Regions from separate parts of the Streptomyces sp. NPDC031111 genome, predicted to be linked through region 2. Evidence: riboswitches for the same ligand, from Rfam matches in the RefSeq annotation. Region 2 holds a riboswitch; the other holds the start of a gene.
What was found. A riboswitch is a leader RNA that binds a small molecule or an ion and turns the genes downstream of it on or off. The one in region 2 is predicted to bind glycine.

Region 1: it holds a riboswitch for glycine, as region 2 does, so the genes downstream of both, gcvT (glycine cleavage system aminomethyltransferase GcvT) here and gcvP (aminomethyl-transferring glycine dehydrogenase) in region 2, are expected to answer to the same signal.

The regions. Positions count from the first base shown of each region.
Region 1 is NZ_JBVIGS010000007.1:45,114-49,704, forward strand. It holds gene ACZ470_RS16290 (enhanced serine sensitivity protein SseB C-terminal domain-containing protein) at 1-307, opposite strand, end outside; gene ACZ470_RS16295 (enhanced serine sensitivity protein SseB) at 575-1,354, opposite strand; gene ACZ470_RS16300 (AAA family ATPase) at 1,408-2,076, opposite strand; glycine riboswitch at 2,298-2,398, shown strand; glycine riboswitch at 2,399-2,515, shown strand; gene gcvT (glycine cleavage system aminomethyltransferase GcvT) at 2,555-3,673, shown strand; gene gcvH (glycine cleavage system protein GcvH) at 3,788-4,165, shown strand; gene glyA (serine hydroxymethyltransferase) at 4,180-4,591, shown strand, end outside.
Region 2 is NZ_JBVIGS010000014.1:9,023-13,613, reverse strand. It holds gene gcvP (aminomethyl-transferring glycine dehydrogenase) at 1-2,474, opposite strand, end outside; glycine riboswitch at 2,650-2,745, opposite strand; gene ACZ470_RS26410 (PRC-barrel domain-containing protein) at 2,859-3,233, shown strand; gene ACZ470_RS26405 (DNA polymerase IV) at 3,243-4,591, opposite strand, start outside.

The DNA.
Region 1 (4,591 bases), on a different contig from region 2:
CGCCGCCGCCGGGGGCGTGCGGGTTCAGCCAGAGCCCGTAGTGGTCGGGGTAGAGCGCGCGGGCCACTTCGAGGCCGTCGACCACCTCGTACGACCGGTTCCAGCCGCTGGCGGAGAGCTCCTGGGCGGAGGTGACGCAGGGGGCGTAGCCGTAGCCCTCGACCTCCATGTTCCCGTACTGGGCGTCCGGGGAGCCGGCCTGGCCGTGCCAGAGCAGCATCCAGACCTGGCCGGACGAGGGAGTCGCGAGCGCGCGCAGCAACGCCTCGTAGGCGTCGTAACGCCCGGGCGTCACCTGGCGCAGCATGTGCTCGACCTGACCGGCCGCCGCGGTGCCAGCGCTCACTTGTATCGCCCCTCCGTACAACCTCGCCAGCGAATGAACCTAGCTTAAGCCGACACGGGGCGGCGGGCTGCCGGGCTGCCGGGCTGCCGCGCGGCAGGCTCGCAGAAGAGTTCGGGGCTGCGCGTCGTCCGGCGGGTGCGGGTGCGTTGTGGCTTGTCGCGCAGTTCCCCGCGCCCCTAGGGGGTTGCGGAGCCGCATGTCGATACAGAGCCGCGCCCCTTTGGGGGGTTAGTGCGGGCGTTCGTAGAAGGGGCGGACCTTTGTGCGGAGCCAGTCGGCCACTGGGTCCTGGGCTATGTCCAGGACGATGAGGTTGACCGGCCAGGGGGCGGGGGTTCGGCCCAGGGCTCGGCCCAGGGCGTCCAGGGGGAGGGCGCGGGCGTCGCCCTCCCAGCGGGAGAGTTCCACGCCGATGAAGAGGACCGGGTCGGCGGTCTCGATCGCGGCCAGGCAGCGGCGGGCGGTGGTCACCACGCCGATGGAGTCGAACTCCGCCGTGGCCGCGGCGAGGAAGTCCACCGGGTCGTCCTGCCAGTCGGGTTCGAACAGCCGTACACGGCCGCCGGCCGCCGCGCCGTCCAGCGGGGTGCGTCCGGCCCGGCACAGCTCGGCCACGGCCGGCGGTGGCAGCGGGATGCCGACCACGCCGCCGGGGTTCACCGCGATCCCGGCCTGCGGCGGCAGACCGCGCGCGAACTCCACGGCGGGCGCGACGGTGTACGACATGTGGGAGCCGACGACCTGGCGGAACTGCTCCTCGGAGCTGAAGACGGGGACGTATGCCTGGCCGTCGAGCTCCATGGTGGGCAGGTCCAGGGGGCCGCTGTGCGGGCCGCCGCCGTTCGGCAGCGGGACCCAGACGAAGCTGCGGCCCAGCACCTCCACGATCCTGCCGCCCGCCGAGGGGACGCCGAGGGATGCGGAGAGCACCTCCTCCAGTTCGTTGCCGGGCCACCCACCGTGCGGATGGGGGTGCGTCTGCGCCGGGAAGTCCGCCGGGAAGTCCATCTGCCTACCGCCTGCTGCCTGGAACCACTGCTGTGGCTGGAAAGGCTATCCGGTCAGCCCGTGAAGCCGATCCGGCGCAGGGCGTCCGCCGCGTCCCGGTCGACGAGGACCGCCGATCCGCAGCCCGCCGGCAGGGTACCCCGCTCCACGTCGCGCAGCAGCCGCTCGTTCGCCACGCGGTGGCGCAGGAACGCGTACCGGGAGACCCCGCGCCCCCGTTCGCGCTGGCCGGCCAGGGCCTGTTGCGGGGTGACGTCCAGCAGCAGCAGATGCAGGTTCGCGTCCCGGCGGCGGGCCTCGCGGGCCAGCCAGCGGCGCACCCAGGCCTGCGTACCGCAGTCGTGCACCACGACCGGGCCGCCGGAGCGCAGGACGCGGCGCAGGCCGGCGTAGTGGGCGAGGCGGACCAGCGGCCGGTACACCGAGTACGGCAGGAAGCGCGGCATGAGGTCGTCCCAGCGGTCCCGGGTGTCCTGGGAGTCGACGCGGGTGCCGCGCACCGCGCGCCGCATCAGGGTGGACTTGCCGCTGCCGGGGAGTCCGGTGACCACGACGAGGTCGCGGGGCCCGAAGAGCAGGGCGCGCGGGCTGCGACCGCCCCGCTCGCGCAGATCGCGGACGACGGGCGCAGGCAGCGCGCCGCCGACCTGACGGATCTCAGCCGCCGGCTGCTGGGGCAGCGCGACCCCCGTGGTGGTGGCGCACGCCGTGGTCCTGTTCACCTGATCGTCCTCCCCTGGGGCCAGGTACGGGTACCGATCCCCACCGAGTGTAAAGAGAAGGTAATGCCCGGGTCTCTCTTTTCCGTCCCTTTCCTGAAACAGGCCTGTCACAGCATCCTGTGACCGTGCCCGCACACGCCGTGCACCCCCAGAGAAGGGTCCCCCTGCCGCGCCCCGACAATGCGTGCAATGATGTGCGCGCCAACTGCATACCGGCCGTTTGAATCCGCGCGGGAGAGTCCCCGGCACCGTTTGTCGCCGGGGCGCCGAAGGAGCAAGTCCCTCCCTTGAATCTCTCAGGCCCCGTTACCGCGCGGGCGAGGCACATCTGAAAAGCGGGCCGCCGTGACAGTGCTCCGGTGGCTCCACCCAAGGTGCAAGCCAGGACCGTGTGCCGGTCATGGCGAACCTCTCAGGTTCCGATGACAGATGGGGAGGAAACGTCCTCGCCGCCGTCATGCCTTTGGGAGACCGACCGATGAGCAGTACCGAACCCCGTCGGACCGCGCTCGATGCCCTGCATCGTTCGCTCGGCGCCACGATGACCGACTTCGCCGGCTGGGACATGCCCCTGCGCTACGGCTCCGAGCGCGACGAGCACAACGCCGTGCGGACGAGGGCCGGTCTCTTCGACCTCTCGCACATGGGTGAGATCACCGTCACCGGGCCGGAGGCCGCCGCGCTCCTCGACCACGCCCTGGTCGGCAACATCGGGGGCGTCAAGCCCGGCCGCGCCCGCTACACCATGATCTGCCGCGAGGACGGCGGCATCCTGGACGACCTGATCGTCTACCGGCTGGACGACACCGAGTACATGGTGGTCGCCAACGCCTCCAACGCGCAGACGGTGCTCGACGCGCTCGTCGAGCGCGCGGCCGGTTTCGACGCCGAGGTCCGCGACGACCGCGACGCGTACGCGCTGCTGGCCGTGCAGGGCCCCGAGTCCCCGGGGATCCTCGCGTCGCTCACCGACGCCGACCTGGACGGCCTGAAGTACTACGCCGGTCTGCCCGGCACCGTCGCCGGTGTCCCCGCGCTGATCGCCCGTACCGGCTACACCGGCGAGGACGGCTTCGAACTGTTCGTGAAGCCCGAGCACGCGGTGGAGCTGTGGCAGGCGCTCACCAAGGCGGGCGAGGGCGCCGGACTGGTCCCCTGCGGGCTGTCCTGCCGGGACACGCTGCGCCTGGAGGCGGGCATGCCGCTGTACGGGAACGAGCTGAGCACCTCCCTCACGCCCTTCGACGCCGGTCTCGGCCGGGTGGTGAAGTTCGAGAAGGAGGGCGACTTCGTGGGCCGTACGGCGCTCGCCGAGGCCGCCGAGCGCGCCGCCTCCGAGCCCCCGCGCGTCCTGGTCGGCCTGGTCGCCGAGGGCCGCCGGGTCCCGCGCGCCGGGTACGCGGTCGTGGCCGGCGGCGAGGTGATCGGCGAGGTGACCTCCGGCGCCCCCTCCCCGACGCTGGGCAAGCCGATCGCGATGGCGTACGTCGACGCCGCGCACGCGGCGCCGGGCACGAAGGGTGTCGGTGTGGACATCCGGGGCAGCCACGAGCCGTACGAGGTCGTGGCGCTGCCGTTCTACAAGCGGCAGAAGTGACACCGTCTTCGGACGGCTTCCGCGCGTGAGGTGAGCACGGCGCGCCCGCTCACCGGTGGCGCACGCAGTTCCCCCAGTCATCAGCAGTCCCCCGCGTACAGGAGAATTCAGGCCATGAGCAACCCCCAGCAGCTGCGTTACAGCAAGGAGCACGAGTGGCTGTCGGCCGCCGAGGACGGCGTGTCGACGGTCGGCATCACGGAGCACGCGGCCAACGCGCTCGGCGACGTGGTCTTCGTCCAGCTCCCCGAGGTCGGTGCCGGCGTGACCGCGGGCGAGACCTGCGGCGAGCTGGAGTCCACCAAGTCGGTCAGCGACCTCTACTCCCCCGTCACCGGTGAGATCACCGAGGTGAACGAGGACGTCGTGAACGACCCGTCGCTGGTGAACTCGGCCCCCTTCGAGGGCGGCTGGCTGTTCAAGGTGCGCGTCACCGACGAGCCGGCCGACCTGCTGACCGCCGCCGAGTACGACGCCCACATCGCGGGCTGAGGAGCCGTAGCCGCATGTCGCTTCTGAACACGCCCCTGCACGAGCTCGACCCGGCGGTGGCCGCCGCGGTCGACGCCGAGCTGCACCGGCAGCAGTCCACCCTCGAGATGATCGCCTCGGAGAACTTCGCCCCGGTCGCGGTCATGGAGGCGCAGGGCTCGGTCCTCACCAACAAGTACGCCGAGGGCTACCCCGGCCGCCGCTACTACGGCGGCTGCGAGCACGTCGACGTGATCGAGCAGATCGCCATCGACCGGGTCAAGGAGCTCTTCGGCGCCGAGCACGCCAACGTGCAGCCGCACTCGGGCGCGCAGGCCAACGCGGCCGCGATGTTCGCGCTGCTCAAGCCCGGCGACACGATCATGGGTCTGAACCTCGCGCACGGCGGGCACCTGACCCACGGCATGAAGATCAACTTCTCCGGCA
Region 2 (4,591 bases):
TTGGTCAGCGGGCGCAGGTCGATGATGCACTCGTGCGCGACCAGCCCGCCGGGGCCGGTGTAGAGCACCGGGTAGTGCGGCTCGAGGCGCTTGGCGATGTAGTTGGCGCTGAGCACGGCCACCTGTGTGGCCCGCTTGAGCCCCTCGCCGCCCATGAGCCGGACGTACGCCCAGGAGATGGGCAGGATGCCCGCCGAGCCCCACGGCGCCGCCGAGATGGGTCCCACGCCGGTCTCCGGGCCGGCCTCCGGCTGGAGCGGGTGGTTCGGCAGGTACGGGGCGAGGTGCGCCCGTACGCCGACCGGGCCGACGCCGGGACCGCCGCCACCGTGCGGGATGCAGAAGGTCTTGTGCAGGTTCAGGTGCGAGACGTCGCCGCCGAAGTGGCCCGGCTTGGCCAGGCCCACCAGGGCGTTGAGGTTCGCGCCGTCGACGTACACCTGGCCGCCGGCCTCGTGCACCTCGGCGCAGATGTCGGCGACGTGCTCCTCGAACACGCCGTGCGTCGAGGGGTACGTGATCATCAGGACGGCGAGCTCGTCGCGGTACTGCCCGATCTTCGCCCGCAGGTCAGCGACGTCGATCTCGCCGTCGTCGGACGTCTTGACGACGACGACCTTCATCCCGGCCATCACGGCGCTGGCCGCGTTGGTGCCGTGCGCGGAGGACGGGATGAGGCAGACGGTGCGCTGCTCGTCGCCGTTGGCGCGGTGGTAGCCGCGTACGGCGAGCAGACCGGCCAGCTCGCCCTGGGAGCCGGCGTTGGGCTGGAGGGACACCTTGTCGTAGCCGGTGACCTCGGCGAGACGTTCCTCCAGCTCGTGGATGAGCGTGAGGTAGCCCCGCGCCTGCTCGGCGGGCACGAAGGGGTGCAGCTGCCCGAACTCGGGCCAGGTGACCGGCTCCATCTCGGTGGTCGCGTTGAGCTTCATGGTGCAGGAGCCCAGCGGGATCATGCCGCGGTCCAGCGCGTAGTCGCGGTCGGCGAGACGGCGCAGGTAGCGGAGCATCGCGGTCTCGGAGCGGTGCTGCTGGAAGACGGGGTGCGTCAGATACTCATCATTACGAAGCAGGGCGTCCGGCAGCGTGTCCCGCGCTGCCGCGTCCAGGGCCTCGACGTCGCCCTCGACGCCGAAGGCGCCCCACACGGCGGTCAGCCGCTCCCGGGTGGTGGTCTCGTCACAGGCGATCGAGACGTGGTCGGCGTCGACGAGGCGCAGGTTGACGCCGTTGTCGCGGGCGGCGGCGACGACCTCCGCGGCGCGTCCCGGGACCCGCACGGTCAGCGTGTCGAAGTAGGAGCCGTGCACGATCTCGGCTCCGCCGGACCGCAATCCCTCGGCGAGGACGGTGGCGTACCGGTGGGTGCGCCGGGCGATGAGCCGCAGCCCCTCCGGGCCGTGGTACACCGCGTACATTCCGGCCATGACGGCGAGCAGCACCTGGGCGGTGCAGATGTTGCTGGTGGCCTTCTCGCGGCGGATGTGCTGCTCACGGGTCTGGAGCGCCAGGCGGTAGGCCTTGTGTCCGTCGGCGTCGACGGAGACGCCGACGAGCCGCCCGGGCAGGCTGCGCGCCATCTTCTCCTGCACGGCCATGTAGCCGGCGTGCGGGCCGCCGAAGCCCATCGGCACACCGAAGCGCTGCGTGGTGCCGACCGCGATGTCCGCGCCCAGCTCGCCCGGCGACTTCAGCAGCGTGAGGGCGAGCAGGTCCGCGGCGACGGTGACGAGCGCGCCGCGCTCGTGCGCCTGGTCGATCACCGGCTTGATGTCGCGTACGGCACCGGAGGCGCCCGGGTACTGGATCAGCACGCCGTTGATCTCGCGCCCGTCGAGCTCGGCGGGGATGCCGTCGCTCAGGTCGGCGACGACGACCTCCACGCCGGTCGGCTCGGCGCGGGTCTCGATGACCGCTACGGTCTGCGGCAGCGCGTCCGCGTCGACGAGGAACAGGCCCTTCTTGTTCTTGCCCATGCGCCGGGACAGCGCCATCGCCTCGGCGGCGGCGGTGCCCTCGTCGAGCAGGGAGGCGCCCGAGGTCGGCAGGCCGGTGAGCTCGGCGACCACGGTCTGGAAGTTCAGCAGCGCCTCGAGCCGGCCCTGGGAGATCTCCGGCTGGTAGGGCGTGTACGCCGTGTACCAGGCGGGGTTCTCCATCACGTTGCGCAGGATGACGGGCGGGGTGAAGGTCCCGTAGTAGCCGAGCCCGATCATCGAGCCGAGCACCTCGTTGCGGTCGGCCAGGGACCGCAGCTCGGCCAGCACCTCGGCCTCGCTCCGCGCGCCGGGCAGGTCCAGCGCGTCGGCGTTCTTGATGACATCCGGCACGGCGGCGGCCGTCAGCTCGTCCAGCGAGCCGTACCCGACCTGGGCGAGCATCTTGGCCCGGGCCTCGTGGTCGGGGCCGATGTGGCGCTGCTCGAAGGGGATTCCCTGTTCGAGCTCGGAGAGCGGAGTGCGAGGGGCGGTCATTGAGGAGGCCTCCTGGTCCGACGACCTTCGAGGGGCACCACGGCACGGGTGCCCGGACGGCCTCCCCCTCTGTCATCTCAACCTGAGAGCTTCACCGGATCGCCCGAAGGGGGTCCGGCTTTCACCGTCGGTGAGAGCGGAAGCCGTCGACACCCGCTCTGCTTTCCAGAGTGACCTCGTCCGTGCGGTACGTGTGCCTGAGAGATTCCGGGGAGGATTTGCTCCTTCGGCGCCTCCGATGGTGTCCGGAGGGCTCTCCCGCACGGGGTCAGCAGCCGTTGTCAGCGTACCAGCGAGCACAATGCCAGGGCCTTCGAGTGGCCGCTCCGCCGATTGTGCCGTTTTGTAGTGCTTACGGATGAGTTTGCGACCAGTGGAGGGCCCGTGCAGACCGACATCGATCCGCGCCACCTGATCGGCCGCAAGGCGTTCGACCGCAATGGAACCCGGATCGGCACGATCGACGAGATCTACCTCGACGACGCCACCGGCATACCGGAGTGGGCGGCGATACGCACCGGACTGTTCAGCAGGGACGCGTTCGTCCCCTTGGAGCCGAGCGAACTCGTCGACGGCGCCCTGCACGTCCCCTTCGAACGGGCCCTCATCAAGGATGCCCCCGACTTCGGCGTGGGCCGCCATCTCTCCCCCGAGCAGGAGCTCCAGCTCTACCACCACTACGGTCTGGACATCGCCGCGCCTCCGCCGCTGCCGGACCGCGACTTCGGCAAACTCGCGGGCAACGACAAGCCTGTCTGATCCCCCCGCTCACCGGCTCTCCGACCGCGCCCCTTCACCGGCCTCCGCGCCCTCACCGCCCTCACCGTCCTGGGGCCCGGGGGGCATGGGCACCAGCGGCAGCGGATCCGCAGGCTCCAGGGCCGGGTCGTCCACGCGGAAGGTCTTCACCCGGCCCGGCTCCGAGTCGGGCGTCTCGAAGCGCACCGTGACCCGGCCCAGCCCGCTGCCCTGCACCCATCCGTGACCGTACGCGGCGTGCCGTACGTCGTGGCCCGCCGGCCAGCGCCGCTCGGCGGGGGTCTCCCGGTCCGGCGTGGGCGCGGGAGCGGCCTCCTCGGGCGGGGAGTCGGCCGCGCCCACCCCCGCCGCCTGGGCGAACAGGTCCTCCTGGGTGTAGTCGGCCAGCCCGCTGACCCCGACGCCGAGCAACCGCACCCCGCCCGTGGTGTCGACCGAGTCCAGCAGCCGCGCCGCCGCCTCCCGTACCACCGCGGGATCGTCCGTGGGGCCCCGCAGCGTCTCGGACCGGGTGAGGGTCGAGAAGTCGTACCGCCGCACCTTCAGCACGATGGTGCGCCCCGACAGCCCCGCCGCCCGCAGCCTGCGCACACACCGGTCGGCGAGCCGCTGCACCTCCGTCCCGACCCGCCCCCGGTCGTGGATGTCCACGTCGTACGTGTCCTCGACCGACACCGACTTCGTCTCCCGCTCGGCCACCACGGGCCGCTCGTCGCGGGCCAGCGCCATGGCGAACAGCGCGTGCCCGTGCGCCTTGCCCAGCAGCCGTACGAGCTCGTCCTCCCCCGCCTCCGCGAGCTCCCCCACGGTGTGGATCCCCACTCGCCGCAGATGGTCGCCGGTCGCCGGTCCCACACCCGGCAGGGTGCGCACCGGCAGGGGGGCCAGCAGAGCTCGCTCCGTGCCCGGTTCGATCAGCACCAGTCCGTCCGGCTTCGCCTGCTCGGAGCCGATCTTCGCCAGCATCTTCGAGGCGGCCAGCCCCACCGACCCCGTGAGTCCCGTGACCGCTCGTATGTCCCCGCGCAGCTTCACCCCGGCCAGCCGCGCCGACCGCTCGTCCCAGGCCGCGCCACCGGCCTCCAGGTCCACGAACGCCTCGTCCAGGCTGAGCGGCTCCACCAGGGGCGACAGGGCCCGCAGCAACCCCATCACCTGCTCGCTGATGGACCGGTAGAGGGCGAAGCGCGGGACCAGGTACGCGGCGTTCGGCGCGAGCCGCCGGGCCTGCGCCATCGGCATCGCCGAGTGGACGCCGAAGACCCGGGCCTCGTACGAGGCGGTCGCGACCACACCGCGCGGCCCGAGCCCGCCCACGACGACCGCCTTCCCGCGCAGGCTCGGCTTGGACGCCTGCT